2 regions of the Cobetia sp. Dlab-2-AX genome follow, and region 2 is predicted to be linked to the other one. Evidence: riboswitches for the same ligand, from Rfam matches in the RefSeq annotation. Region 2 holds a riboswitch; the other holds the start of a gene.
The links. Region 2 has a riboswitch for thiamine pyrophosphate ahead of NH396_RS04865 (ABC transporter ATP-binding protein). Riboswitches for the same ligand answer to the same signal wherever they lie in the genome.

Region 1: it holds a riboswitch for thiamine pyrophosphate, as region 2 does, so the genes downstream of both, thiC (phosphomethylpyrimidine synthase ThiC) here and NH396_RS04865 (ABC transporter ATP-binding protein) in region 2, are expected to answer to the same signal.

What each region holds. Positions count from the first base shown of each region.
Region 1 is NZ_JAMXRV010000001.1:504,992-520,167, reverse strand. It holds gene gap (type I glyceraldehyde-3-phosphate dehydrogenase) at 30-1,034, shown strand; gene NH396_RS02250 (hypothetical protein) at 1,730-2,122, shown strand; gene NH396_RS02245 (PAS domain-containing protein) at 2,429-4,834, shown strand; gene NH396_RS02240 (dienelactone hydrolase family protein) at 4,930-5,796, shown strand; gene pncB (nicotinate phosphoribosyltransferase) at 6,006-7,178, opposite strand; gene NH396_RS02230 (DUF4190 domain-containing protein) at 7,338-7,727, opposite strand; gene NH396_RS02225 (GNAT family N-acetyltransferase) at 7,831-9,159, shown strand; gene NH396_RS02220 (nuclease-related domain-containing protein) at 9,289-10,608, shown strand; gene NH396_RS02215 (phasin family protein) at 11,063-11,431, shown strand; gene NH396_RS02210 (peptidylprolyl isomerase) at 11,632-11,910, shown strand; gene thiC (phosphomethylpyrimidine synthase ThiC) at 12,041-14,050, opposite strand; TPP riboswitch at 14,177-14,318, opposite strand; gene tenA (thiaminase II) at 14,479-15,138, opposite strand.
Region 2 is NZ_JAMXRV010000002.1:406,560-421,735, reverse strand. It holds gene NH396_RS04890 (LysR substrate-binding domain-containing protein) at 1-608, shown strand, start outside; gene NH396_RS04885 (alpha/beta fold hydrolase) at 748-1,572, shown strand; gene NH396_RS04880 (MFS transporter) at 1,569-2,837, shown strand; gene NH396_RS04875 (ABC transporter substrate-binding protein) at 2,951-4,243, opposite strand; gene NH396_RS04870 (ABC transporter permease) at 4,390-5,157, opposite strand; gene NH396_RS04865 (ABC transporter ATP-binding protein) at 5,154-5,906, opposite strand; TPP riboswitch at 5,965-6,078, opposite strand; gene NH396_RS04860 (hypothetical protein) at 6,266-7,231, shown strand; gene NH396_RS04855 (potassium/proton antiporter) at 7,369-9,078, shown strand; gene NH396_RS04850 (diguanylate cyclase) at 9,264-10,388, shown strand; gene NH396_RS04845 (DEAD/DEAH box helicase) at 10,546-11,757, opposite strand; tRNA gene NH396_RS04840 (tRNA-Ser) at 11,977-12,067, opposite strand; tRNA gene NH396_RS04835 (tRNA-Ser) at 12,301-12,391, opposite strand; gene NH396_RS04830 (Bax inhibitor-1/YccA family protein) at 12,646-13,314, shown strand; gene tusD (sulfurtransferase complex subunit TusD) at 13,442-13,831, shown strand; gene tusC (sulfurtransferase complex subunit TusC) at 13,887-14,297, shown strand; gene tusB (sulfurtransferase complex subunit TusB) at 14,419-14,709, shown strand; gene NH396_RS04810 (TusE/DsrC/DsvC family sulfur relay protein) at 14,766-15,119, shown strand.

The DNA of each region.
Region 1 (15,176 bases), on a different contig from region 2:
CACCCGCCATACGCCACAGGAGTTGAGTCATGACATTACGCGTCGCCATCAATGGTTTTGGTCGCATCGGTCGCAACGTGCTGCGTGCGCTGTATGAAGGTCAGTACAACGATCGTATCCAGGTCGTCGCCATCAACGATCTGGGTGATCCGAAGCTCAACGCTCACCTGCTGAGCCGCGATACCGTCCACGGCCGTTTCGCCGAAACCGTCTCGCACGACGAGGAGAATCTGTTCGTCGGTGACGACAAGATCCGCATCCTGGCCGAGCGTGACCCGGCCCAGCTGCCGTGGTCCAGCTTGGACATCGACCTGGTGATGGAATGCACCGGTCTGTTCACCAAGCGTGCTGCCGCTGCCAAGCACATCGAAGCCGGCGCCAAGCGTGTGTTGATTTCCGCGCCAAGCGGCGATGCCGATGCGACCGTCGTGTTCGGTGTCAACGAAGATGTGCTGAAGGCCGAGCATCAGGTCGTCTCCAACGCGTCCTGCACCACCAACTGCCTGGCGCCGGTCGCCAAGGCGCTGAATGATGAAGTCGGCATCGAGAATGGCCTGATGACCACCATTCACGCCTACACCAACGATCAGAACCTGTCGGATGTCTACCACTCCGACCCGTACCGTGCCCGCAGCGCGACCCATTCCATGATCCCGACCAAGACCGGTGCCGCTGCGGCAGTGGGTCTGGTGCTGCCGGAACTGAACGGCAAGCTGGATGGTCTGGCGATCCGCGTGCCGGTAATCAACGTGTCGCTGGTCGATCTGACCTTCACCGCGTCGCGTGATACCTCCATCGAAGAGATCAACGCCATCGTGGCCAAGGCCGCCGAAGGTTCCAGCGTGCTGGCCGTCAACGAGCTGCCGCTGGTGTCCATCGACTTCAACCACGATGCACACTCTTCCACCTTCGACAGCAACCACACCCGCGTCAGCGAAGATCGCCTGGTCAAGGTCATGGCGTGGTACGACAACGAGTGGGGCTTCTCCAACCGTATGCTCGACACTGCGCTGGCGATGCAAGCCGCCAAGTAACCGCTTGGTGAGTCCCGCGCGGCCGCTGATCCCTCATTGATCAACCGACCAGGCCGCGCGGGGCAGCAAGAATTCGGGGGGCTGTCAGTCTGTCGGCAAGACAGCAGGGCAGGCTCCCAACAGGTGAGGACGAGTGGCCCGAGGATTCTCGCGTCGCGCTCAGGCTCCACGGACAAGGCAATGCCATTCGTCCCCTTTGAATCGGTGGTCGGTCAGGGTTGGCGCCAAGACCGGCTTCGATGCTGCTCGGAATGACATCGCGTCATCCATTCTTGAACCTCTCCCAATGGGAGAGGTTTTTTTTGCGCACCATGAAAGTGCGGGAGGTGTTTCAGAGCGCAAGGTGTCGTTGCCTTGCGTCAGTGGCGTGGTCTTATGGCAACTTTTTTTAGCACGATCGCGACAGGATTGGTTCAGGTGGTGTGAAACGTGCACTGATACGTCGAGAAAGGTGGGCAACATGTCGTCATCGTAATGCACGGTCGAGTGAAATTAGCGAAACTGTGGCGGTGTGTTACACTTCGCACCTGTTGGCCTTGCATCCATTGGTGAGCCAGGTCATGACAACGTCAAATCATGCAGGCGGCCCTATGGCCTGCGAGTGATCCATTGTTGTGCGCAATTCAGGGAAGGTATTGCCACACTGCCGCATACTCTCCGGCAGTTATCTCGACTTCCACAGCAGGCTGTCTCAGATGCACGATGCCATCCGCGAAGCTCATGAATTGATCGGTGCTACCTTGCGTGACCCGCGTACCCAGCGTGAGGGCAAGGTCGTGGGTATGGACCTGGGGCGTGAGCAGCCGGCGATCTATGTGCTATGGCAGGAAAGTGCCGCAGCGGAGCGCATCGGCATGGAGCCGGATGATTTTCGCGTGTTGCTCGATCATCTGCGGGCGCGCCTGCCGGACAAGGCGCCTTCCGCCCAGCAGGACAAGGACAGCCGGCAGTCGCGGCGCCAAAAGCGCAATGCCCCGCGCGCGACTGCCCAGCCGGCTGGCGAGAGCAACGATGGCTGTAGCCGCGCACCTGATGCCCCGACCTCCGCGCTCATCGGCGATGCCATGCCGCGTTCCGCGCAAGGCTAGATCTTTCCAGGCCAGCTCTGCTCAAGGTCAGCTCTCAAAAAAGCCCGAAGCTTATGCTTCGGGCTTTTTGCATCCATGAGGTTTTCCCTTCGGCGCCGCTTGCGTGATACTTGACCACAGCATTGCGCGTCCGCTGCCGATAAGGGAGATAGTCAGACGCAAGAAGGAAAGGTCGCAATCGTTCATATGCCGTCATCTGCCTGGATCTTCGCGCAATCAGGCATTGGGAGTGGGAGGGCTGCTGGTTGCCAGCGCCATGGATAGGGCATTCTTGAGCTAACCGCATGACAGAGAAGGGGGTTCACGTTGCCTGAATCATTCGCGGATAGTCGTTTGCTGCAGCATCATTATGCTGTCGTGGCAGATGTGTTGTTCACGCTCAGTGCTGATGGTCAGCGCCTGATTGCCATGAATGCAGCGGCGGAACGCCTGCTGGGATATGCGGTGCGGGATTTTCTCAAGCAGCCGGAGCTCTGGCTTTCGCTGGTGATCACCGCCGACCGGCAGCGGTTGAGTGACTTTCGCGCCTCGATGGGGCGGGTCGAGCGTACGACGTATCGCATGCGCGACCGCAGCGGGCAGCTGTTGTTGCTCGAGGAATGTCTGTGGAGTTCCGGCGTTGGGCATCCGCTGTGTGGACGAGTGACGGATATCACGCAGCGTGACAAGGCCAATGAGCAGGAGCGGCAGCTGGCACGTGCCTATCGTCTGATGATGGTGCGCAGTCGTGACCCGATGGCGATCCTGCTGCTCAAGGATGAAAGACTGGTGATCAGTCATGCCAACCCGGCCTGGCATCTCTATCACGACGCGGCCTGTGCACATTCCCGCCTCTCGCTTGAGCACCTCTACCTCCCTCATGTCCTGCGTAGCCTGGAGAGAGCCGAGCCCTGGCAATGCGATATCAGCCTGTCGCTGCCGCGGGGGGAATCCAGATTGTCCGTCCAGATGGTCAGTCTGGGGCGCTCGCTCGCCGACGAGGGGCGTCAGGTGGCCGTGATGGCGCGCGATATCACGCAGGTACATCAACGTCTCGATCATGTGATCGATCAACAGCAGCGTCTGGCGCGGCGGGTGGATGAGACACCCGGCGCGCACTACGCGACCGCTGGTGAATGGCCGCCAGAGGAATTGGAGTATCTGTCGGCAGGCAGCGAGGCACTCACCGGGCTTTCACATGACCTGCTGATGGCAAGCCCGGGTCTCTGGCGGGCCCGGTTGGTGCCGGATGAGCTGGCCATCTGTCAGCAGCGCTTCGGCGAGGCCGTGCGGGAGCGCCATAGCCGTTTGAGCCTGTGTTACGCCTTCGTGCATGTGGATGGGCGCAAGCGCTACCTCCAGGATGACATGCAGCTGAGTTACTCCCCTGAAGGGAAGGTCACTGCCGTGCTCGGCAAGCTCAGTGATGTCACTCAGCGCGAAGCGCATCGGCGCCAATTGGATAACCTTGTCCAGCAGATGCGCGGTGTCCTCTTCCAGTGTCGCCTGAGTCAGGAGGGCGAGCTGCGCTATACCTACCTCTCGCCGGTCGCCTCGCAAGTGCTGGGGTTCGATCCACAGGCCGTCATCGACGACCCCATGCTGCTGCTGGCGCGCATCGAGGATCGCGAGCGCGAGTCTTTGCTTGCGTCTCTGCAGACCAGTGCCCAGCAGCAATCGCCCTGGGAGGCGGAGATACGCTATCAGCATCCGGATGGTCAGGAGCGCAGGCTGGCCTGTGTCGGCTTGCCGCAGATGATCGACTCCCCCGGGGGCGGCGTGATCTGGAATGGCTATTGTGACGATGCCACCGCTCGATACCGTATCGAGGATGAGCTGCGCCAGAGCGAGGAGCGCTACCGATTCATCCTCAACTCCGTCAGCGATCTGGTCAGCATCGAGGACTCCCACGGTATCTGTCAGTACATCAGCCCCTCGGTGGAAAAGCTCTGTGGCTACCGGCCGCAGGAGGTCATCGGTCATGAGATCAAGCAGCTCATCCACCCTGACGACATGCAGCGCATCGCCCATGAAGTCCATCGTGCCGCCTGTCTCGGCGAGGTATTTCGAATCGATTTCAGAATTCAACACAAGGCCGGACATACCCTGTGGTTCGAGTCGATCTCGACGCCCTCGATGGACCCCGTCACCGGGCGTTATCAGCGCGTGCTGTCGGTGTCGCGCAACATTCATGAGCGCAAGCTGATCGAGCAGCGGCGTGAGCATGAAGCGATGACGGATGCCATGACGGGTGCCATGACCCGCGCCAGCTTCCTCGACACGCTCGATACCCTGCTGAGTTCGTCATCGCGGGAGCAGATGGCGTTGATCCTGTTTGATATCGACCACTTCAAGCGCGTCAATGACACTCACGGTCATGCGGCGGGCGATCAGGTACTGATCAGTCTTGGCGAGGCGTGTCGTGCCCAGCTGCGGCGCGACGACTGCTTTGCGCGTCTGGGCGGCGAGGAATTTGCCGTCCTGCTCACCGATGCCGGCACGGCCACCGGTGTCGGAATGGCCGAGCGACTGCGACAGCAGATCGCGGCGTTGGAAGTTCGCTTCAAGTCACTCACATTGCACTGCACCATCAGCATGGGGGTGGCGACACCCCAGTCGGGGGAGACTCGGGATGGCTACCTGCACCGTGCCGATATGGCGCTCTACAGTGCCAAGCGCAGCGGTCGCGATCGGGTGGTGCTGGCATCGCAGTCCTTGAGCGAGGACAATTGAGCCAACACCGGTGATCAATCGGGCACACCGGCAGCCGGTGTCTCGGGTTGTGGATCGCGTCATGCAAGTGGATCACGTCATACAAGGAGTAGGCGATGCGAATGTTACGTGGCTGGTGCGCTGGCACCCTGTTGTTTGCACAGTCGGTATTTTCTGCCGGACAGGCCATGGCCGCCGAGGATACACCGCTGGTCAATCGTCTCGAGGGGCCGCAGGTGGTGACGGAGACGGTGACCTATCGGGCCAATGGTGAGGAGCACGTCGGCCTGATCGCACGCGATGCCAAGGCGCAGGGGCGCCGTCCCGGTATCCTGCTGGTACATGAGTGGTGGGGCTTGAACAGCTACGCCCGCAAGCGTGCCGAGCAGCTGGCAGGGCTTGGCTACGTGGTCATGGCCGTCGACATGTATGGCGGTGGGCGCACGGCCGAGCACCCCAAGGAGGCCGGTGCTTTTTCCTCTGCGGTGATGAGTGACTGGCCGAAGGCCGAATCCAGCTTCAATTCGGCGCTGGCGGTGCTGCGCTCACGCCCGGAAGTCGATGGCGAGCGCATGGCGGCAATCGGCTACTGCTTCGGCGGTGCCGTGGTGCTCAACATGGCGCTGACCGGAGCGCCGCTCAAGGCGGTCGTCAGCTTCCATGGCAGCCCGTCGATTGCCGTGACGGAGCCCGAGCCGTTTGCCGGCCGGGTCGTGATCCAGAATGGCGCGGCCGATACGCTGGTGTCGCAGGAGGATCTCGACAAGCTGGTCGCGACCTTCCAGTCACTCGAGACGCGCACCACGTTGATCCAGTATCCGGGCGCCAGGCACGCCTTCACCAATCCGGAGTCGGATGCCAAGGCGGCCAGGTACGATCTGCCGCTGGGCTATGATGCAGCCGCAGATTCGGCTTCCTGGCAGGTCATGCTCAACCTGTTCAATGAGGTCTTCAAGACACCGAAGAAGTCAGTCAAGACCTGAGTCGTCAAGACCTGAGCTGCAAGACCTGAGTCGTCAAGACCTGAGCCGTCGTCACTTATGCTGAAGGTGATCGACATGCAAAAGCCCGCTCGGGAAGTTTCCGGGCGGGCTTTTGCATGGGGCTTTTCCAGAAGCTGGTTCATGAGCCTGTTTCAAGGTCTCTGGCAGGAGGCCATGGCAGGGCGCTCAGTGATCGCTGAGCGCGCGGCTCAATCCAGCTCCTTGAGTGACAGCACCTGGTGCGCCAGACGAATCATGTCGGGGTCGCCGGTGTGTTTGCTCGAGACATCCGACAGCTTTATCACCGGCACCCACTCCTGACCCTCGGGGCGGGCTTCGGTCATCTTGATCACCATGTTCATCGGTTGCGGGCCGACATCATTGGTGAAGTTGGTGCCGATGCCGAACGACATGCCGATACGTCCGGCGCAATAGCGTACGATGCGATCGACCTTGTCGGTGTCCAGGCCATCGGAGAACACGATGGTCTTGGTCTTGGGGTCGATCCCCAGCGACTCATAGTGACGGATGGTGGTCTCGGCGAAGTCGATGGGGTCACCACTGTCGTGGCGCACGCCGTCAAACAGCTTGGCGAATTTCTTGTCGAAGCTCTTGAAGAAGGCCTGGCTGGTGAAGGTGTCAGACAGGGCGATCCCCAGGTCGCCGCGATAGACCTTGACCCAGTTCTCCAACGCCAGGATGTTGGCCATCTTGAAGCCGAAGCGCGCGGCATGAAACATGAACCACTCATGGGCGTGCGTGCCGATCGGCTTGATGCCGTGGCGCTGCGCCATGTGCACGTTGCTGGTGCCGATGAAGCAGCCACGGCCGTGGTCCTTGAGGCCCGCGACCACCTTGTCGTGCACATCGTAGGAGTGCCGACGACGAGTACCGAATTCCGCCACGCGGATGCCGAGACGCTTGTAGTGCTCGATCTTGGCCAGGGTGCTGTCGCGCAGGGCCTGATCGCTGTCGCGTTGATCTCCGCCCAGCTGATACCAGAGCTCGCTGATCATCGCCATCAGCGGGACTTCCCACAGGATGGTGCGATACCAGTAGCCTTCGATATGCACCTCCAGCTCATCACCGGTCTGGGTGATGGTGATTTCGGAGGGATCGAAGCGGAAGCCCGCCAGGAAGTCGCGGTAGGTCGGGTCCAGGAAGGGGCAGTGAAGCTCGAGGAAGGATTTCTCTTCCACGCTCAATGCCAGTTCGGCCATGCTGTCCACCGCCATGCGCAAGGCCGCGCCGAACCCCGGCGGGAACGAATGCTCGCCACGGTTGATGAAGGCGTAGCGAGCGCGCGCATACGGAAATAGTTTCACCACGGCGTTCTGCATGGTGAACTTGTAGAAATCATTATCGAGAATCGAGTACAACATCGAGGCTCGCTCAGTATCAAGGCGGCTCGGGGGAACCGGAATCGCTGGCAGGGCAGGCGCTGCGAGAGGCAGGCATGCCCCGCTGGCACGGGGAAGCAATGTCGGCGCATTATCCGTGCAGGCGCGCTGCACGTTCAAGCCGGAGAGCCCAGGCGCTGGTCAGGTGCTGAAGGCCATGATGCCGAACATGGTCAGCATCATGCCGCCGAACATCAGCAGGCCGGCCAGCGACAGGGCGATCAGCAGATAACCGAGAATCAGCCCGGCCAGGGCCCAGCTGTCACCGGCTTCGCCACTGCGGCGGATCTGGCTGCGCGCAATGTGGCCACATACGACGCCGCCGAGTGCCGCAGGCGCGAGCAGGCAGCCGAGCACGCTCAGGGCGAAGGCGGCCACTGCCATGAGATTCGTGCTGGCATGGGTGTCCTGCGCGGGCGGGGTCGGCGCATACGGGCCTTGAGAGGGCCCTTGCGAGGACTCTTGAGTGCGCCCCGGGGTCTGTGAGCCGCTCGTGGACGTGTCGTCCGGCGGCGTGGGAGTCTCTGTCATGTGGGTCTCGTTGTCCTGCATCATGTCGACACACTAGCATGTCCTGGGATATGCGGCATGTCTGCATCAGCGGTGGGCATGGCAAGACCATGAGGAGAGTACGGTGACAGGGCAATGGCAGGTAGAAGATGAGGCGGCGACAGGGGCGGCGGCTCACGCGACAGAGGCTGCGACAGGCCAGCAGCAGGTTGCGAGCGCCGCAGATGCCGCAGAGAAGCAGGGTTGGCGCCTGGAGGTGCTGAATTCCCTCGACGCCCTCACCGTCAGTGAGTGGAATGTGCTGGCAGGCGATGACTATCCCTTCCTGCAACATGCCTATCTGAGCGCGCTGGAGAGCTGCGGTGCGGCCAGCGCCGCCAGTGGTTGGCATCCTGCCCATCTGGTAGTGCGAGACGCCGACGGCCGCTTGCTGGCAGGGCTGCTGCGCTATCTCAAACTGCACTCGCGTGGCGAATATGTGTTCGACCAGCAATGGGCGGAGGCCCTGGAGCAGGCCGGTGGTCGCTATTACCCCAAGCAGTTGACTGCCGTGCCGTTCACCCCCAGTGACGGGCCGCGTCTTGTCACCTCGCCGCAGTTGACGTCGCCCGCTGCCCGGCGTGCCTTGCTTGCCTGGTTGTGGCCGCACCTCAAGGCGGGTATCGCGCCTGCGGCAGAGCCGGGGAGCGTGCTGCGTCGTTATGAGCACAGTGGTTTCCATCTGCTGTTTGCCTCGGCACAGGAGCGGCAAGACTGGCAGGCGGCGATTCCGGAGCTGATTTCGCGTCCCGGGATGCAATATCACTGGCAGTCACGCGGCGAGCCTGACTTCGCCACCTGGCTCGAGAGTCTGCGCTCCAAACGGCGCAAGGAGATCCGTCGCGAGCGGCGCAAGGTCGCCGAGCAGGGCTTCACGCTGGCCAGGCTCGAGGGAGCGCAGATTGGCTCTGACGATATCGCGGCCTTCTACCGCTGCTACTGCATGACCTATCTCGAGCGCGGCCAGCGGCCCTATCTGCCGCTCGATTTCTTCCAGCAGCTCAGGCGCCACATGCCCGAGCGGTTGCTGCTGGTGCAGGCGCGCGATGAGCAGGGCGTGCCGGTAGCGGCAGCCTTGTGTCTGATCGGCAGTGATTGCCTGTATGGTCGTTGGTGGGGCAGCGAAGTGCATGCCGACTGTCTGCACTTCGAGGTCTGCTATTACCAGGGGCTCGAATTCTGCCTGCAGCGAGGGCTCAAGCGCTTCGACCCCGGTACTCAGGGTGAGCACAAGATCAGCCGCGGTTTCGCGGCGTATGCCACCGGGTCGCTGCATTGGCTGATGCATCCCGGGCTTCAGGAGGCGGTGGCAGAGGCGGTCGAGGAGGAGGCACGCTGGATCAGCAAGGCGCGTCAGCAGGTGACGGCAATGCTGCCTTACCGGGAGGCCGCGCCCCAGCCAGCGCAGGAGTGATGACCTTCAGGCCCCGTGACTGTCATCCGCTATCCGCTGGCGGATTCTCCCGCGGAGTCAGAGGCAAGAAAGATTGCGAATGGAGCGCTACACTGAGTTATATATGAATGCTCTAATCCAGAGGCGCCCATGCTGATCAAGGATTGCGATTCACGGGAATACGACCTGCTGGTGCTCGAGGTGCTGGCGCAGGATGCTGCGCTTGCCGCGCCCGAGCGCCACAAGGTGCTGGAGGCCCTGCGTGCGATACGTGCCCGTCAGGCGCGTCGCCGTGCACTGGCAAGCCAGCTGGATGCCTTGTTGGGGACGCGGGATGATTGGGTCGTGCTGCATGATGTGCGCCTGACGCAGGCAGAGGGCGTGATCGAGATCGATCACCTGCTGATCAACAGCCTCATGCAGGTCTGGGTGCTGGATGCCTCCTGTTTTGATCTGACGCTCTCGATCACCCCCTTCGGTGAGCTGTTGGCCCATGGCGGACGAGTCGCGCGGGGGAGCGAGACACCCACTGGCGAAGATGGTGCCATGGCGCATGCCGTGACGCCGTGTCCCTTGCAGACGATCCCTGAGCGTAGCCGCGCCATCATGCAATGGCTGGAGGCCTCCTCGTTGCTGCCTGTGCGGCTGGGGATGACGCTGCAGCCGCAATTGCGCTATCGCATCCTGGTGGCCGATGCGGCTCAGGTCAGCCGACCGCCGGAAGATATCGTGGACAGTCGTGCGCTGCTGTCCTTCGCGCGCCTCAAGCGTCAGTGCCTGCAGGTGAGTGGCAAGACCGCTTACGTGACACGGCTGCGCAGTTTTACCCACCGCCTTGATCAGCGCCGCCTGCGCCAGCTGGGGCGCGCCATCGCGACCCGGCATGTGGCCCCCAATACGGATTGGGTGGCAAAGCTGGGCCTGGCCGCTGACGTGCGCGCGACGGAGGACGACGCTGCCACTCCGCTGTCCCCGCTGGCCTATCTATGGCAACCGCCGCCATCGCCTGAAGAGCTGGCGCGGACCTCAGGTGGAAGCGCTGCCATGGCGGTAGAGTCTGAGGACAAGGAGGGAGCGCCGGATGACACGACGCTGGCGGTCCAGCGTGGCGTGACATCTACAGCTGCCCTGAAACGGCAGTGCGGTTTTGGGGGGCGAGGGCTGCAGGCCGCGCATTGGCAGCCCGGGCACCCGGCGCTGGACCAGGCTCAGGGGCAGGCCCGGCACCAGGACAGCCAAGCAGATCCCGCTAGCCCGCAGACGGCAGGCGAGCAGCCGAGGACTGTGCCCGGCAATCAGCAGGGCGCGTCTTCCGCCCAGTCACAGGATGAGGATGGCTTGCCGCGCTGCCAGGGCTGTCGGCGTTGGCTCTCCAGCGAGAGTGTCGACTTCTGTCGCCAGACAGAGCAGGCGCGCGTGCTGGGCGGGCGCCTGCTCTGCAAACGCTGTCGCGACGCCTCATGCCAGTGAGGGATAAGCACGGCGCTCTCCTCAAGTTCAGCCTTTCAGCTTCGGGCTTCTGTCTCAGCCCTCTGTCCTAGTTCTCTATCCTCCCAGCCCTATGGCCCAGTCTGGTGTTCCAGGGGCGTGGTGTGTGGCATGACGGGGCCCCAAGGCGTCAATTTTCTTTTCGGCTTCTGATTGTTTTTCTCCAGTGTAATCAGCCAACTGCATCAATCAGGGCGTACAGACCAGTCGTTGCGATGTTTTTGATGTTGCAGTGCAACAAAGACTGTCTTATGCTGCTTTGCAGCGAGGATGGAACCTGGTCGATAGCACTATCTGACCGCGACGGCTTGATAGTGACGGCTTGATAATGATGGCTCGGTCACTACGGTGCACCAGCCCGGTTCAGTCCTGATAACCGAACGGAGCAACGCTCCGGTTCATTTCAGTGTGATGCCAATACCCTGGAGGTGCCTACATGTTCAATGCCAACTTCGAGAAGTCCGCTCAGCAGTTCGACGATATGTTCCTGTCTCCGCTGCGTGCGTTCAGCGCCCTGAGCATCGATTACAGCGAGAAGCTGATCGGCGCACAGATGGAACTGACCAAGTCCTATGCTGATGCTTCCCTGACCCAGGCGCGTTCCATGCTCGAGATCAAGGACAGCGAAGGTCTGAAGAACTTCGTCAAGGAGCAGCAGGAAACCGTCAAGACTCTGGGCGAGAAGCTGCAGAACGACACCCAGAAAGTGGTCGAGCTGAACCAAGAATACGCCAAGAAAGGTCAGGAACTGGCAGAAAGCAACGCCAAGTCCGCCTCCGAGGCCATGCAGAAAGCCGCCAAGTAAGCGATTGCTGCCGACGCTCTCAGGCGAGCGTCCTCAACGCCCATCCGGTCTTCCGGGTGGGCGTTCGCGTGTCTGGAGTATCGCTGAGCAGGTGGGGAGGCGCGCGACGCTAGCGGCGAGCGCTGCCTTGGGCCACAATGACCTGCCACGCCGCCGGTGATTGCCGGCGGCATTTATTCGATCAGTGACAGGTGATAGACATGGCACAGGCCACAGCGCGTCATATTCTCGTTTCCAGCGAAGAACAGTGTGCAGCTCTCAAGACCGAAATCGAGAACGGCCGCGATTTCGCTGATGCCGCTCGCGAGCACTCCTCTTGCCCGTCCGGCCGCAGTGGCGGCGACCTGGGTGCCTTCGGTCCGGGCATGATGGTCAAGGAATTCGACGAAGTCGTGTTCAGCGCCCCCATCAACACCGTGCAGGGCCCGGTGAAGACCCAGTTCGGTTATCACCTGCTGGAAGTCACCAGCCGCACGTGAGCCTTCTGTCACGCTCATGAGATGTCATGAGCCTCTGGCAGGATGTGACGAAAACGCCCCGACCATCACTGGTCGGGGCGTTTTTTTGTGTCGCTTGGAAAGTCAGCTTTCCTGTGCGTCAGGCGCTTGGCTAGACCTCCTGATAGAGCTGGCTGCCTTCACGCTTGAACTTGTCGGCCTGTTCCTGCATGCCGGCCATCACGCTGTCGGCATCGCCGGTCAGACCATGCTCATTGGCGTAATCGCGCACTTCCTGGGTGATCTTCATCGAGCAGAACTTCGGCCCGCACATGGAGCAGAAGTGGGCGACCTTGGCCGAGTCCTTGGGCAGCGTCTCATCGTGGAAGCTGCGCGCGGTGTCCGGGTCCAGGCCCAGATTGAACTGGTCTTCCCAGCGGAACTCGAAGCGCGCCTTGGAGAGCGCATTGTCACGGCGTTGCGCGCCCGGATGGCCCTTGGCCAGATCGGCGGCATGTGCGGCGATCTTGTAGGTGATGATGCCGGTCTTGACGTCGTCCTTGTTGGGCAGGCCCAGGTGCTCCTTGGGGGTCACGTAGCAGAGCATGGCGCAGCCGAACCAGCCGATCATCGCGGCGCCGATGCCGGAGGTGATGTGGTCGTAGCCCGGGGCGATGTCGGTGGTCAGCGGGCCGAGGGTGTAGAAGGGCGCCTCGTCACACTCGCTGAGTTGCTTGTCCATGTTCTCCTTGATCAGGTGCATCGGCACGTGACCCGGGCCTTCGATCATGACCTGGACATCGTGCTGCCAGGCGATCCTGGTCAGCTCGCCGAGGGTCTCGAGCTCGCCGAACTGGGCGGCGTCATTGGCATCGGCCACCGAGCCCGGGCGCAGGCCATCGCCCAGTGACAGGCTGATGTCGTAGGCCTTGCAGATCTCGCAGATGTCCTCGAAGTGGCGATAGAGGAAGCTTTCCTCATGATGCGCCAGACACCATTTGGCCATGATCGAGCCACCGCGCGAGACGATGCCGGTCACGCGATTGGCGGTCAGCGGCACGTAGCGCAGCAGGACGCCGGCATGGATGGTGAAGTAGTCGACGCCTTGCTCGGCCTGTTCGATCAGCGTATCGCGGAAGATTTCCCAATCGAGGTTCTCGGCCACGCCATCAACCTTCTCCAGCGCCTGATAGATCGGCACCGTGCCGATGGGCACGGGAGAGTTGCGCAGAATCCATTCACGGGTCTCGTGGATATTGGCGCCGGTCGAGAGATCCATCACGGTGTCGGAGCCCCAACGGATCGCCCAGGTCATCTTGTCGACCTCTTCCTCGATGGAGGAGGTGACCGCCGAGTTGCCCAGATTGCCGTTGACCTTTACCAGGAAGTTACGACCGATGATCATCGGCTCGCTTTCCGGGTGATTGATGTTGGCGGGGATGATGGCGCGACCGCGTGCGACTTCCTCACGCACGAATTCGGCGGTGATCTCGTCGGGCAGGTTGGCGCCGAAGCTGTGGCCCGGATGCTGATGGCCCAGGATGCTTTCCACGGAGTCACTGCCCCGATATTCCTCACGCAGCGCGATGCGACGCTGGTTCTCGCGAATCGCGATGTATTCCATCTCCGGCGTGATGATGCCCTGGCGCGCATAGTGCAGTTGGGTGACATTCTTGCCCGGTAGAGCGCGGCGCGGGCGATGGTTGAGCTCGAAGCGCAGTGACGCCAGGCGCAGGTCGGCCTGACGCACGCGGCCGTATTCACTGCTCAGCTGATTGAGTTGTTCGGTATCGCCGCGCTCCTGGATCCACTGTTCACGCAGCGGCGCCAGACCTCGGCGAATGTCGATCTCGACCGCCGGGTCGGTGTAGGGGCCGGAGGTATCGTAGACGACGATCGGCGGATTCTCTTCCAGACCGCTGGAGGTCTGGGTTGGCGAGCAGCCGATCTCGCGCATGGGCACGCGAATGTCCGGGCGGGAGCCTTCGATATAGATCTTGCGTGAGCCGCTCAGTGGCGCGATGGCGGCGGCGTCGACGCGTGCTTCGCTGGCAAGGTGGCGGCTGCCATCCTTGCGACCGGCACGCGCGCGTGCCTTGGGGGCAGACTCAGGCTGCGAGGCGAGCGGTGACTCGGCGGCGTTGGTAGCTTGTGGGTCTTGGGTTGTCGGGGCAGTGCTCATGCAGGTCTCCTCAAAGGGCGACGTCACGGCTGACGTCATCATGGGAAGACCGTGCGCAGGGAGAGGATGGTCGTCGCCAGCTCCTTGCCAGCAGGTGGCCCGGGAGCGAGGCGGCCGCGCGCAGCGGCTGGCCATCAGCTTGATTTCCTACGCCGGTCCTAACCGGTTCAGGTTCCACGGGACCCCTTGCTGGCAAGCTCGCGCGTCAGGGCGGCGAAGCATGCATGCAGGATCTCAGCCGGTTCCACCGGCACCCCGTCAAGCGTGTGCAGATTTCAATGCGAGAGGGTGTTGTCCGAAGCGTCAGGCTTGCCCCGGGGAGCGTTCTAGCATCCAGGCTCTGTTGGCCTGTCAGTCGTGCCATCCATGGAGGATGGCGTCATCCCGAGCGACTCATGGCGAGCGCCGGGATGTCAGTCCGTCATGACTCAGGCGCGATCGAGGCCCATCTGCCAGAAGTCGATCTCGAGTCGCGTGGCGTCCCGGAAGACATCGACCAGTTCACCCAGTCGGCGCTCCGAGACTTCCGAGAGCCGCGCATCCAGCCATTCACGCTCGGCTTCGACGGCTTCCTTGAAGTCATCGCTTGAGTACATCGCGATCCAGTCCGCGTACGGGTTGTTCTCGATCTCGGTGGTGTCCTGATCGAGCAGCCACTCGGCGATCTCGCCGTAGCCGATCAGGCAGGGCGCGAGCGCCACGTGCAGATCGAGCAGGTCGCCGCGCTGGCCGCAATCGAGCACGTAACGGGTATAGGCCAGGGTGGCGCGGGATTCCGGCAGCTCGCTCAGGTCATCCTCGCTGATGCCCCACTCGCGGCAGTAGCCGATATGCAGATCGAGCTCGGTATTGAGGATGGTGTCGAGACTGGCCGTGGCCTGACGCAGCTCCGCGAGGGTGCGGCTCTTGTAGGCGGCCAGCGCCCAGGCACGCGCGAAGTGGATCAGGAACAGGTAGTCCTGCTGCAGGTAGTGGCGAAAGGACTCCTCCGGCAGACGGCCTTCGCCCAGCTGGCGAACGAAGTCGTGCTCGAGATAGTCACGCCATTCCTCGGCGCAGGCACTGGTCAGGTCGTTGAAACTGGGCATGACACATCCCTCGGTGAGCGTGCTGACGACCCGTGATG
Region 2 (15,176 bases):
AAATCGCCGCCAGCGCCACCATCGGCACCTGGTTGCTGCCGGGGCTGGCAGGGGCCTTCATGCGCGAACATCCGGGCACCGAGCTCAATCTGCGCCTGCGCAATACCCACCAGGTGGTGGAGGCGGTGCTCAACTATGACGCCGAGCTCGGCTTGATCGAGGGCGACTGCCACGCGCCGCGCCTGATGAGCCAGACCTGGCGCGAGGATGAGCTGGTGGTGGTGGCGCCGCCGAGCCATCCGTTGGCCATGCGCGGTACGGCGCTCAGCGATGAGGATCTCGCCACGGCCGACTGGATTCTGCGCGAGGGTGGCTCGGGCACGCGGGCGGTCTTCGAGCGTGCGCTGCATGGGCGGATCGAACGTCTCAAGGTGCGAATGGAGTTGGGCCAGCACGAGGCCATCAAGCAGGCCGTGTTCGCCGGATTGGGGCTGGGGTGTCTGTCGCGGCTGTCGGTGGCGGCCGAGATCGCGCGTGGCGAGCTGGTGGTGCTGGCCACGCCCCAGCTCAACCTGAAGCGGCGCTTCTCGATGCTGTGGCACCCGGAACGTTACCGCAGCCCGCTGTGGCAGGCGGTCAAGGTCTATCTGGAAGCCAGTCCGCGCTGAGCCGTCGAGGGCGGAGCCGCCGCGCGCTTGATAGTTTGCTAACATAGGCGCTCCCCGCGATCCGGCTGCCGCCGAGCCACGCCGCTGAGCCTGAGCCACGGGGAGCGTAACGGTCTGTCTAGCGTCCATGGAGATGATGATGAGCACAACGGTCGAGCTTTATTACCACGAGAGCGATGCTCGTGATGGCGCCGAGGAACAGACAACGAGCCAGCAGGACGCGACGCCGCTGGTCATTCTTCACGGCCTGTTCGGCAGTGCCGACAACTGGCGTTCGCATATCAAGTCGTGGTCGCGGACGCGCCGTGTGATCGCGGTGGATCTGCGTAACCACGGCCGCAGCCCGCACGTGGCCGGCATGAGCTACCCCGAGCAGGCCGCGGATGTCATCGCGCTGCTCGACCGCCTTGCCATCAAGCGCTGTGACCTGCTGGGCCACTCGATGGGCGGCAAGGTCGCCATGCAGGTCGCGCTCGAGGCGCCCGAGCGTCTGCGCAGCCTGCTGGTCGCCGATATCGCGCCGGTCGCCTATGGCCACGGGCATGACGATATCTTTGCTGCCTTCGAGGCGGTGCGTGACGCGCGCCCGGCCTCACGCAAGGAGGCCGACACGGTGATGGCGCAGCATGTCGATACCCCGGCCATCCGCCAGTTCCTCGCCACCAATCTGGTGCGTCTCGACGATGGCGCCATGGGCTGGCGCGTCGGGCTGGACCATATCGCCGCGGGCTACCCGCAGATCGTCGAGGCGCCGCACGGTCAGGGGCCGGTCGAGCTGCCGGCGCTGCTGCTGTGGGGGTCGCGCTCCAACTACGTGCAGGCCGAGGGCCTGGCGACGATGCGCGAACACTTCCCTGCGCTGGAAGATGACTCCCTGGAGGCCGGCCATTGGCTGCATGCCGAGCGTGCCAGCGAGTTCCAGCAGGCGGTGGTGGCGTTTCTTGATCGCGTCGCACGCGCTTGAGTACGCCGAGCAGTCACTCCGAAAATCGTCAGCCGGCCGCGAGTGATCGGGTCATCCCGCCGGTGACCACCCACGAGCGCCTGGTGGTGGCGCTGGTCACCCTGCTGCAGTTCGCCGTCATCATGGGCTTCACCATGGTGATGGCGCTGGGCCCTGACTTTGCTACCTCGCTGGGCATTCCGCTGGATCACCTAGGCTATATCGTCGGCAGTTATCCGCTGGCCGCCGCGGTGGGTACCCTGCTGTGGACACGGCACGCCGATCGCTTCGATCGCCGCTGGGCAGTGCTGGGTTTCCTGTTCGGTGCGGCGCTCTGTCATCTGATCGCCAGCTTCGCCACCGACTTCGAGACCCTGCTGGCGGCGCGCATGCTGGGTGGGTTGTTCGGCGGGCCAGCGGCGGCGACGGCGCTGGCCATCGTGATCGACGTGGTGCCGGGAGTCCGCCGGGGGCGTGCCATGGGGCTGGTGATGGGTGCCTTCTCGGTGGCCTCGGTGCTGGGGCTGCCGTTTGCGCTGTGGTTGTCGCAGGGCTTCGGCTGGCAGGCGCCATTTCGCGCAGTGGCGCTGTTGGCGTTGCTGGTGTGCGGGCTGCTGGCCTGGATACTGCCGCCGATCCGCGGTCATCTCGATAACCCCGAGACCCGCCTGCGCAGCCGCAAGGGCACCACGATCCTGAACATCCTGGCCCAGCCCGACCATCGCCTGGGGCTGGCGCTGATCGCCACGGCGATGTTCAGCAACTTCCTGGTGATTCCCAACCTGGCAAGCTATCTGCTGTTCAATCTGGGCCTGCCGCGGGAGGATCTCGGCGGGCTCTACATGATCGGCGGCGGGCTGTCGCTGGTCGGCATGCAGCTGACGGGGCGGCTGTGTGATCGCTATGGCTGTGTCTGGCCGGGCACCATCACCTGCCTGATGACGGCGCTGGTCGGCTGGGCCTTCCTGCTGCATTCGCCGGGGCCGTCGCTGATCTGGATCGGCTTTGGCGCCTACATGCTGTTCTCGTCGGCGCGGCGTGTGACCCAGAATACGCTCAACAGCTTCATTCCCGCCGATCACGAGCGGGCAGCCTTCACCAGCACCCAGAGTGCCGTGCAGCATCTGAGTTCTGCCGCCGGCAGCTATGTGGGCGCCGGACTGCTGGTCAGCACCCCGAGTGGCGCGCTGGAAGGCATGCCGCTGCTGGTCGCGGTGCTGATGATCGCGCTGGTGATCCAGCCGCTGCAGATCCTGTGGCTGTCGCGTCGCCTGGCCCGCCGCTAGCGCTTGTGGAATCGGTACAAGATGGCGAGAGTGAGCCGGACCTAAACCCAAAACGCCCTGTCGGAGATTCCGGCAGGGCGTTTTGCATGGGGCGCGCTCAAGCGCTCAACGTCTCAGGGCGCGTTGACGTCGACGGCCAGGTGGCTCAGCGACTGGCGCTTCTTGATCATGCCGCGCTCGAACAGGAAGTCCTCGAAGTCACGGTAGCGGCCGGCATCCAGCGCGGCAGGACGCAGCGCGAAGCGCGGCAGGGTGGCGTACCAGGCTTCCTTGTTGAGCTCGGTATCCAGTGCCGGATCGGAGTCACGGAACATCTCCCAGCCTTGGTCCGGGTGGTTGATGATCCAGGCGGTGGCTTCGCCGACGGCGGCGAGGAAGCCGGCGTACTGCGCCTGCTTGCGCTCGTAGCTGTCGCTGTTGGCGACGAAGATCAGCTCGTCATAGGTCGGCACGCCTTCTTCCTCGATGTAGAAGGCGCGGCCCTTGACGCCTTCCTGAGCCATCTGGGCCAGCTCGAAGTTGCGGAAGGCGCCGGTGACGGCATCGACCTTGCGCGTCAGCAGTGACGGCGTCAGCGAGAAGTTGACGTTGGTCAGCGTGATGTCATCCAGCGTCAGGCCGCTGTGCTGCAGCATGGTGGAGAGCAGCACTTCCTCGACACCGCCGACCGAGTAGCCGACCCGCTTGCCCTTGAGGTCGGCGATCGACTGGATGTCGCTGTCGGCGCGCACCACCACCACATTCAGCGGCGTGGCGACCAGGGTGCCGATACGCACCAGCGGCAGGCCCTGATCGATCTGCAGGTGCAGTTGCGGCTGATAGCTGATGGCGATATCGACACGCTCGGCGGCAGCCAGCTTGGGCGGCACGCTCGGGTCGGCGGGGGCGATCAATTCGACATCAAGGTCGTGCTTCTTGAACAGCCCCAGCTCCTGTGCCAGCACCAGCGGGGCGTGACCGGGGTTGGTGTACCAGTCGAGCATGACCTTGAACTGCGTCAGCGGCTGCTCGGCGGTGGCAGCGTCCTTGGCAACGTCCTTCGAGTCAGCATCAGCGCTCTGTTCGTCGCCGGCTGGCGTGGCTTCCGCGGTCGGTTCAGCACCGTTCTTCGCCTGCTCGGCGGCGCCGGCAGTCGCTTCCACGGCTTCCTGACTCGCCACCGGCGCGGAGGCGGTTGAGTCGCCGTTCACTCCGACCTCGGCTTGCTGAGCGACGATTTCCGGCGCTGACTGGGTGCTGGTCGCGGCGGGTTCTGCCTCGGCGGCGTGGGCCGACATGGCAGTGGCTGGCAGGCTGCTCAGGCACAGCGTGGTCAGCAGGGTGGCGAAGGCGGTGGACAGCAGCGAGGCACGCGGTGAACGTGTCGGCTGTGCTTTGCGCCGTGGCGCCGATGACGAATGAGACATGGCGGAGTTCCTTGTGATCACAGGGTAGTGGTGCTGCCGTTCGTGGGCGGCAGTCGTCAGGCTCTTGCAGTTTGTGTCGAGCGTCGTTGCGTCTTTCGGTCATGCGGTCATGCGGTCATGCAGTATTTTTCCGAAGGCAAGGCGTGTCAGCTCAGACGTGTCAGCCGGTCGCGGTGCCAGGGCATCAGGGTGCGCAGCAGCGCATCCAGCGAGAAATAGAGCAGCAGGGAAAAGGCAACCAGCACCAGCAGGGCGGCGAACATCAGGTCGATCTCCATGCGCGCGTTGGCGTTGAGCATCAGATAGCCCAGCCCCTGGCTGGCACCGGCCCATTCCCCGATGACGGCGCCGATGGGGGCGGCAGTCGCGGCCATGCGAATGCCGGAGGCCAGCGCCGGCAGTGCGGCGGGCAGCTGGATGTGGATCAATCTGCGCCATGGGCTGGCGCCCAGGGTGTGGGCCAGATCCAGCCAGCCCTGCTGGGTCTGGCGCAGGCCGTCGTAGCCAGTGGAGGCGACCGGGAAATAGATGATCAGCGTCGCCATCACTACCTTGGACAGCATGTCATAGCCGAGCCACAGCACCAGCAGTGGGGCGATCGCGAACAGCGGTATCACCTGGCTGATCAGCAGCATCGGCAACAGCGTACGGCGCAGGCGGGGGATGAAGGCCAGCGCCAGCGCGGTGGAAAGCCCGAGCAGGATGCCCAGCACCAGCCCGGCCAGTATCTCGCTGATGGTGACGCCAGCGTGATGGGCCAGCAGCGGTGCCTTCTGGATCAGCACCTCGAGCACGGCCTGGGGCGTGGGCAGAATGTAGGGCGGTACGGCGGTAACGGCAATGATCAGCTGCCAAAGTCCCAGCAGGAGCAGCGTACTGATGACGAGGTGACGCATGGCGTGCAGACGTTTCATGCGGCCTCCTCGCTATCACGCAGGCGGGCGATCAGTTGCGCCTGCGCCGGCGGCAGGGCCGGGTCATCCAGCGGCACCGGCCGCACGGCGCCAAGCCCCGGCAGATGCTCAAGCTCGGCGCCGTGGCCCGGGGCGCTCGACGGGCGCAGCACCAGCAGTTGATCGGCAAGGCGCAATGCCTCAAGCGGGTCGTGGGTCACCATCAGGACGGTGCGGCCCTTGAGCAGGCGGCTGGCCAGATCGTGCAGCTCCAGACGGGTGATGGCATCCACCGCCGAGAACGGCTCATCCATCATCACGATCGGCGCCTGCTGATAGAGCGTGCGGGCGAGAGCGACGCGTTGGCGCTGGCCGCCGGAGAGGGCGTCCGGCCAGGCCTGCTCACGACCCTCAAGCCCGACCGCGGCCAGAAGCTCATGGGCGAGTTCGCGATTGCGCGGCCGCCGGCGCAGGTCATCGCCCAGCCACAGGTTGTCGATGACGCGCCGCCACGGCAGCAGCAGGTCCTGCTGCGCCATCCAGGCCACGCGGTCGGTCAGCGGCTGACCGTCATCGGTGGCGAGGTCGAGCTGGTGGAGATCTGACATTTCCAGGCCAGCCAGCAGGCGCAGCAGCGAGCTCTTGCCGCAGCCGGAGCGCCCCAGCAGTGCCGTCCAGCTACCAGCCTCCAGACGCGCGGAAATATCGCGGAACAGCGTGTGGCCGGCGTAATCGATTCGTGCGTTGTTGAGGGTGAGTCCCAGCGACACAGGCAATTCCGTGGTCAGGCGGCGTGCCGGCAGGAGGAAGCAGGTGACGCGCCGTGCAGGGCACGCGTCGGGGATTCCCTCCGCCGGTATCAACCGGATCAGGTTCCAGGGGTTGTCGCGCGACGTATCGCTGCGACTCTCAGCCCATTCTCGGGCACCCCCATCCAGGCCGACAGTGTAACGTCACTGTCTTGCCGGTGTCTTGTCCGACGCAAGTCGGGACAGGGGAGACGGCGACTTTCTTGAGTGGCTTTCCTGATTGGCTTTCCTGAGTGGGGCGAAACGGACTATGCCGATGTGGCACGCCTTGGGTATGCTGAACATGACTGTAACAAGACGTGTTGCCCAAGGAGATCATCATGCCCGACACACCGGATCTCTCGACCTGTTCCAGCTATCCCGTCCCCCCGCGACGGCCGAGCGCAGCTGACGCCACGGGGGAGCCGCACCCCGTGCCCAGGGGCTGGCCCGAGGAGTCACTGACTCGACGGCTCTCGACCTATCTGGGGCAACCGCTCGAACCGCTGGCACTCGCCTGGCCGGATAGCGCCAACTGGCTGTGGCGCCAGCGTGGCGGCACGCCGGGGCTGATCAAGCTGGCGCGAACCGGGCCAGACCACGACCCCTTCTGGCACGCCATGCGCGGGGTCTTCGGTGCCGATCGCTGGGCGACGCCGGAGGGTTTGACGCGACTGGCGGGCGCCTTGCCCGCGCGCCTGCCGATTCCGCCGCTGCCCCTGACCTTCCTGGGGCGTCTCGATGGCGCGCCCATCTGGCACCTGCCGTGGTCCAGCGGTCAGCCGAGCAATCTCAGCATCACCTTCTGTGAGCTGCTGGGCGACCAGCTCGGTCGCCTGCATCAGGATACGGTGTCGGGCTTCGGTCAGCCGCTGGCGCAGCCGATGCCGCTGTTGCACTGGAATGCCCGCGTCACGCGCTTTCTGGCCCATCACCCGCGTCGCGCGGAACTCGGCACGCTGCTCAAGCGCACCTTCCCGGCGCCGACTCGCGCGGTGTGGTGTCTGCCGGACATGCGCGCCGATCAGTATCTGTGCGCCGCCACCGGCTGGGTATGGAGCGATTGGGAAGCGCTGGTGTGGGCGCCGATCGAGTTCGACTGGGCGCTGGTGGAGTTGCTGCTGGAAACGCCGGAGCAGCGTCAGGCCTTCATGAAGGGCTATTCGCGCCATGGGCGCATGGTCGATCTCGATGGCCAGCGTGAGCTGTGCCGTGCGCTGTTGTGGGCGATGGAGGCATTCGGCCCGCGGTCCTATGCTGAGCTTGCGGCAGCCCCTGCCTGGGTCTCGCCGCGCAGCCTGGCGTGAAATTCGCGTGCTGTACACTGCAAGTACATGAAAGGTGTGAAATTTCTCTGCAGCCCCTTCGCTGACATGGAATACTGTGGGTGAGTCGTCATGGACGTCATTCGAGATCTGATGTAGGGCTTGGCGGGGGAGCACTCGTGGTAGAGAACCTGAATTATTATTTCTTGCTGGCAGGCACGCTGATCGCCTTGAGCGTGTTGGCCAGCCGCGTCTCGGCGCGTCTTGGCATGCCGCTGCTACTGCTGTTCCTCGGTCTTGGCATGCTGGCGGGTGAAGATGGCGTCCTGGGCATCCAGTTCGACGACGCCTCATCCGCTTACATGATCGGCAATCTGGCGCTGGCGCTCATCCTGCTCGATGGCGGCCTGCGTACGCGGCTGTCCACGTTTCGTGCCGGCCTGAAACCGGCGCTGGTGCTGGCCACCGTCGGGGTCTTCATGACCAGTGGCCTGGTGGGCCTTCTGGCCATGTGGCTGTTTGATCTCACCCTGATCGAAGGCCTGCTGGTCGGGGCCATCGTCGGTTCCACCGATGCCGCGGCGGTCTTCTCGCTGCTGGGAGGCCAGGGCGTTCACCTCAATGAGCGTGTCGGTGCGACGCTGGAAATCGAGTCCGGCACCAACGACCCGATGGCGATCTTCCTGACCATCACGCTGGCCGAGATCCTGACCGGTCAGCTCTCCGGCGTCGCGTCGGGCATCATGAGCTTCCTGCTGCAGTTCGGTGTCGGCGCCGCCATGGGGATCGCCGGCGGCTGGTTGATCGCACGCCTGATGCGTTATCTGGACCTCGCCCCCGGTCTTTATTCGCTGCTGGCGCTGGCACTTGGCTTGAGCCTGTTCGCCACCACCAACGAGATGGGCGGCAGCGGTTTCCTCGCCATCTATCTGTGCGGCCTGATGATCGGGAATCACCCCGGTCGTCATCTGGAGCACATCCTGCCGGTGCATGATGGCATGGCACACCTCTCGCAGATCGTGCTGTTCCTGATGCTGGGCCTGCTGGTCTCGCCGTCGACCATGCTGCAGTTCGCGCTGCCGGCCGCCATCCTCAGCGTGGCGCTGATTCTGGTGGTGCGCCCGCTGGCGGTCATCCTGTGTCTCAAGCCGTTCTTCCGCTTCCGCTGGCGCGAGCTGTGGTTCATCAGCTGGGTGGGATTGCGAGGGGCGGTGCCGATCGTGCTGGCGATCTTCCCGGTGATCACCGGGGTCGAGAATGCCGGTCTCTACTTCAATGTCGCCTTTTTCGTGGTCATCATCTCGCTGCTGGTACAGGGCTCATCGCTGGCGCCGATGGCGCGCAAGTTGAGGGTGGTGGTGCCGCCGGGCGCACAGCCCAGTCGCCGCAACCTGCTCGGCATCATGCCGGTCAACGACTACGAGATGCTGGTCTATCGCGTCGACAACACGGCGCTGGAAGGCGTGGCGCTGCGCATGCTGCGCTTCCCGTCGGGGGCCAAGGTCGGGGCGCTGTTCCGCAACAAGGTGTTGATCCACCCCAAGGGCAGCACCTGTCTGCATCAGCAGGATGTGCTGTGCGTGGTAGGGCGCTCGTGTGATGTGCCAAGCCTCAACCGCATGTTCAATGGCGAGAGCCTGCAGCATGAGCAGCGCGCCTTCTTCGGGACCTTCACGCTGGAAGGCGATGCCAACATGCAGGATATCGCCGATGTCTACGGGTTGACACTCTCCCAGGGCGAGCAGCATCTGACCATCGCCGAGTTCATCACTCGTCGAGTCGGTGGGGTGCCGGTGGTCGGCGACGATGTGGACTGGCATGGCATCCACTGGGTGGTGAACGAGGTGGAAGGCAATCGCATCACCAAGGTCGGGCTGCGACTGCACTGAGCCTGACTCCGTGTCTGAGCCTGAGCCTCTGTCTGAACTTCACGCACTACGACGCCCCCATTGCACTGCGTGTAATGGGGGCGTCGTGTTTGGACTCATCAATATCGTACTCTGTTGATGTCAGGCCAATTTGTCCGTGACAGCGCCTGGCCATCCTTTGTGGCCAGCGACAAGGAGGTGACTACATGGCCAGCCCACATCCTCATCTCGCGGGCTTTCTGCGACGATTCGAGCAATTCCCGCCCGGGCTCACGGCGGATGAGAAGACCTTTCATGCCACCTTCAACATGGTCTACGTGCTGGCGGTCAGCTGCCATCTGATCTACGCCATCCTGCTGTTGTGGCTGGGTGAGATGGGCATTCTGGCGCTGAATCTGGCGATGCTGATCGTCGATCTGGTCTGCCTGCAGCTGCACCGTGCTCGCCGTGAAGCCCTGGCGGCCACGTTGATGGCGCTGGGCACCTGTGCGCAGATCAGCTTCTCGCTAAGCTATTTCGGCTCGGAGGCCGGATTCGACTACTTCTACTTCGGTGCCTTGCTGTGCATCTACTCGATCCGCATGTCGTTCATGCGGCGCGTACTTCTGTGTGCCGCCTGCCTGAGCATGCCGCTGCTGGCCTATATCATCCTGATGCTGGAAGGGCCGACCCATCTGCTGCCCGCTGGCTGGATGCTGGCATTTCGCATCATCAATCTGGGTGTATTGACCATCTTCTTCACGCTGGTGCTGGTACAGATGGGCTGGTCGGTGGAGCGCCTGCAGCAGCGTTTCGAGACGGGAGGGCGCTTCGATGCGTTGACCGGTGCCCTGAGTCGCGCGGAGCTGGTCGACAGCGGACGCGGCATGTTGATCAACAACGGGCCGCTGAGCCTGATGATGGTCGATGTCGACCACTTGGCGCTGATCAACGAGACCTGGGGTCGCCAGGCCGGTGATCAGGTGCTCAAGGAGCTGGTGCGGCGCATGCGCAGCATCCTGCGCGGGGAGGATCTGGTCGGGCGCTATGGCGGCGAGGAGTTCGTGCTGTTATGCCCGGGGCTGCATGGCGAGCGCGTCGACCAGGTGGCAGAGCGTCTGTGCAAGGGCGCTTCGGCGTTGCCATTCGTCATCAATGACGGCCTCAACAGTCTGGATGTCAATCTGTCGATCGGTGTCGCCCAGCGTCAGTCCGGCGACAAGGACCTGGAAGGCCTGATCGCCAAGGCTGACGTCAATCTGTTCCGCGCCAAGCAGGATGGCGGCAATGGCTTCGTCAGTGACACCCAGCTGGGGCCCGTGGGCGGGCCGGGCATCGCCGCCATCAATTGAGCGCAATGCACTGTGCGTAGCTCTGTCCATGGAGCACTGCGCGCAGAGCTTCGTGCACAAAGCCTGGTATACAACCCGGCGCGCCCCCGCAGAATGACGTTCATGTCTCCGGGGGCGTGCTTGTGTCAGGGCGTCACCAGGCTTGCCCTGAGATAAGTCAGCGGCGGTTGGACTGGCGCCGGCGACTCTTGCTTGCGGGCTTGGGGGCGTAGTCGCTGTTCGAGGCCGGTACCGCGAGCTTGGGTGCAAAGCCTTCCACGACCTCGCGCGTCACGAAATAGCCCAGGTGCTGCTCGATGGCGCACAGGTTGCGGAAGTCATCACGCGAGACCAGCGAGATGGCTTCACCGCTGGCCCCGGCACGGCCGGTGCGCCCGATGCGGTGGACATAATCCTCGGCGGCGTCCGGCAGGTCGTAGTTGACCACGCGCTGCAGATCATCGATGTCGATGCCCCGCGCGGCAACGCCGGTGGCCACGAGATACTTGATGGTGCCGGCCTTGAAGTCGGCCAGCAGCTGCTCGCGCATGGCCTGGCTGCGACCGCTGTGGAAGGACTCGGCGGCGATGTCACGTTTCTCCAGCTGACTCACCAGCTTGGCGGCGCCGCGCTTGGTCTCGATGAAGATCAGCGCCTGCTGCCACTGCTTCTCGTGAATCAGGTGGCTCAGAAGGGCGGACTTGAACTCCTTGTCGACCGTGATCAGATACTGGCTGATGTCGGGCGCGGTGACGTTCTCCGGTGCGATCATGATCTCGACGGCGTCCGTCACTGCGGTCTTGGCGAGCACACGCACCTGGGCCGAGAGCGTTGCCGAGAACAGCAGGTTCTGGCGCTCCCTTGGCAGCTTCTCGATGATCTTGTTGATGTCGGCGATGAAGCCCATGTCGAGCATGCGGTCCGCTTCGTCGATGACGAGAGTGCGTGTCTCGTCGAGATGGATCGCGCGGCGGGTCAGCATGTCCAGCAGGCGGCCGGGCGTCGCCACCAGGATGTCCACACCTTCGATCAGACGCTGCTGCTGGGGCTCGATCTCCACGCCGCCATACATCGCCATGGAGCTGACTTCCAGATGCCGGGCGTAGTGCTGGATGTTGTCTTCGACCTGAATCGCCAGCTCCCGCGTCGGGGTCAGGATGACGGCATGTACGCGCTTGGCGCGCACCTTGGGCGCCTGTTGCAGGGTCTGCAGGATGGGCAGCACGAAGCTTGCCGTCTTGCCGGTACCCGTTTGGGCGGCGGCGATCAGGTTGTCACCGGCCAGCACGACGGGGATCGCCTTCTCCTGGATGGGAGTCGGGGTCTGGTAGCCTTGCTCGGTGACGGCCTTGACGATGGGATCGCTCAAACCAAGGGCAGAAAATGGCATGGTGTCTCGACTTGTCTAAAGGGGGAGGGGCAAGCGCACATTCTGCGGCAAGGAATGTCTGGCGCAGTGATGCTCACTGTAGCCGAAAGTCCGCTGACGGCCCGGCGCATCATTGGGCATCGCTCAGGCAGGGTAGCGAAGTGGCGGCGATGGGCGCTGCGCGGCAACAATGAAAAAGCCCCGCCTACCTGAAGTAGACGGGGCTTTCGGAATTCAAGGTGGTGGAGGGACAGGGATTCGAACCCTGGGTAGGCTATTAACCTACGCCGGTTTTCAAGACCGGTGCATTCAACCGCTCTGCCATCCCTCCGACTCACGGAGCGAAATACTACCGAATCTGATGAGAATAGCAAGAGGTAGGCGAAGAAAAATATTCGGAAAAGCCATCGCGGACAAACACTTGCAGCAGGATGGCGCTGGGGTGAGGCCGCCGGAAGCCGCCTGCTGGTACCAGGCCATGATTCAGCTCATGACTCGGATCATGAGTCATGACCACGAAAAAGCCCCGCCTACCTAAGGTAGACGGGGCTTTCGGAATCAAGGTGGTGGAGGGACAGGGATTCGAACCCTGGGTAGGCTATTAACCTACGCCGGTTTTCAAGACCGGTGCATTCAACCGCTCTGCCATCCCTCCGACTCACGGGATGAAATACTACGGATTTTTCAGTCAGCGTCAAGGACTTGGCGTAAATTTCCTTGTCGTTCAGATGCTTGAAAGGTCGCACATGCCACAATGGCCGCGGAGACTGACGATGTCGTTGCCTTGCGCGCGCCGGATGGTTGCCTCAATGGGGCTTTTCATCGTTCTGTCTCTTGATTAGGCAAACCCCTGAGGGCATGCTGGGGTCAATTCGATGAATCCATCGTAGCAACCTGAGGATAGACACCATGGCTAACAGCTCCTGGCAGGTCTCGCAGGATACCGCGAGCCGCTCGCTCAGTACTCACAAGGTACTGCGCAACACTTACATGATGCTGGCAATGACGCTGCTGTTCTCCGCGCTGACCGCTGGCGTGGCGATGAGCATGGGCGTCGGCCGCATGAACATCTTCGTGCTGCTGATCGGTGCCTACGGCCTGATGTTCCTGGTCCACAAGACCGCGAACTCCACCGCCGGCATCTTCGCGACCTTCGCCTTCACCGGCTTCATGGGCTTCACGCTCGGTCCGGTACTGAATGCCTACCTGAGCCTGCCCAACGGCGGCCAGCTGGTGATGACCGCGCTCGGCATGACCGGCATCACCTTCGCCGGCCTGTCCGCGGTGGCACTGGTGACGCGCAAGGACTTCTCGTTCCTGGGCAACTTCCTGTTCGCCGGCGCCATCGTGCTGATTCTGGCGATGCTGGCAGCGATGATCTTCAACATCAGCGGCCTGGCACTGGCTGTCTCCGCCGGCTTCGTGCTGTTCGCCTCCGCGGCGATCCTGTTCGAGACCAGCCAGATCATCCACGGCGGGCAGACCAACTACCTGCTGGCGACGGTGAGCCTGTACGTCTCCATCTACAACATGTTCGTCAGCCTGCTGGCCCTGCTGGGCTTCGCTTCCGACGATTGATCGTCAAGCGAAGGAACATGAGACCTGCAAACGACCCCGCCTCGGCGGGGTCGTTTGCGTTCGGGTGTCAGGTGGCGTGACTCGCGCTAGAATGGCGGCCATTCATGAGCAGTCACACGAGGTTCGCATGCGTTATGCTCTGGCCGTCTACGGCGGCCCCTACAGCCAGCAGGCCAGCCATTCGGCGCTGCGCTTTGCCGATGCCCTGCTAGCGCGCGGCCATCAGCTGACCACGGTGTTCTTCTATCACGATGGCGTCTACAACGCCGCCAACATGATGGCGCCGCCTCAGGACGAGCCGCATCTGCGTGATCGCTGGCTGTCGCTTGCCGAGAACCACGCTACCCGCCTGCAGGTGTGTGTCGCTGCGGGCCTGAGGCGCGGCATGCTCGATGAGCGCGAAGCGGCGCGGCATGGCAAGCAGGGGCACACCCTCGAGGCGCCGTTCGAGCTGACGGGGCTGGGCCAGCTGGTCGAGGCGACGTTGGACAATGAACACTTGATCACCTTTGCATGACGTCATTTCTTGTCATCACTGATGATGACGCCACTTATCAAGTGAGGAGCAGACCATGAGCGATGTGATGACGGCACCCTTGGCAGGTGAAGACGCCGGGATGGCCGCCGGTGATCTGCTGGTCATGCTGCGCCATGGCCCGCATGGCAGCAGCTGGCTGCGCGAAGGGCTGGAGGCGGCGATGGTCGCGGCGGCCTTCGGACGCGAGGTCGGGCTGCTGTTCACCGGTGATGGTGTGATGGCGCTGCTGGAAGGGCAGCAGGTCGGGCCGCTGGGGCAGAAGGGCAGTGACAACCTGCTGGCGGCGCTTGAGATGTATGACGTCGAGCGCTGCTATGTCGATGCGGCGGCGCTGCGCGCACGGGGCCTGACAGCGCAGGATGTCACGCTGTTGCCGGTCACGCTGCTCGAGCACGACGAGGTGGTCGCGCTGACAGTCGCGTTCTCGCGCGTGCTGAGCTTCTGACACGTCACTGCCGCCAACGCTGGCGACTGATATGCTCGCATCAGTTTCCTGATGCCATGTCGTTGATATCTCTTGATTGATGGCCAGCGTCAGCCCCAGCTTTCCTTGCCTGGATAATTGCATGAATCTACATCTACTCAATCGTTCGCCATTCTCCAGCCGCATCCATGATGATGTGCTCAATGCCATGGGCCCGGAAGACCAGCTGCTGCTGATCGAGGATGGCGTCAATGGCGCCCTCGACAACGCCGAGCAGCACCTTGCCGGGCTTGAGGGGCGGCTGTTCGCGTTGCGCGAAGACCTTGAGTCCCGCGGCCTGCTGGGACGCTGCGCGGAGAACGTCATCGTGGTCGACGTCGACGGTTTCGTCGCCCTGACCGAGGCCGCCGACAAGACCGTCAGCTGGTTCTGAGGCGTCAGGCGCTTCTCCCTTTCAATTTTCATGCAAGACAGTGAATCAGGATCTGTATGGCCAGTAGTGAAACGGTGCGCACACTGACGCTTGATGGACGTGATATCAGACTGGATGCGGAAGGCTATCTGGTCGATCTGGATGACTGGAGCCCGGCGCTGGCGGAAATGCTGGCCGCCGAGGAGGGGCGTGAACTGACGCCGGAGCACTGGGAGGTGATCGAGGTATTGCGTGACTTCTATCAGCGCTTCTCGCTCTCGCCGGCCATGCGCCCGCTGAGCAAGGCGATGACCCAGCGGTTTGGCTCCGACAAGGGCCGCTCGCTGCATCTGATGCGCCTGTTCCCGGACAGCCCGCCCAAGGTGGGCGCGCGCATCGCCGGGCTGCCCAAGCCGACCAACTGTCTGTGACGGTCAGCAGCATGCCTGAGTCGCCTTGCCCGTCGTGGTGCGCTGCGCTCAACGCGC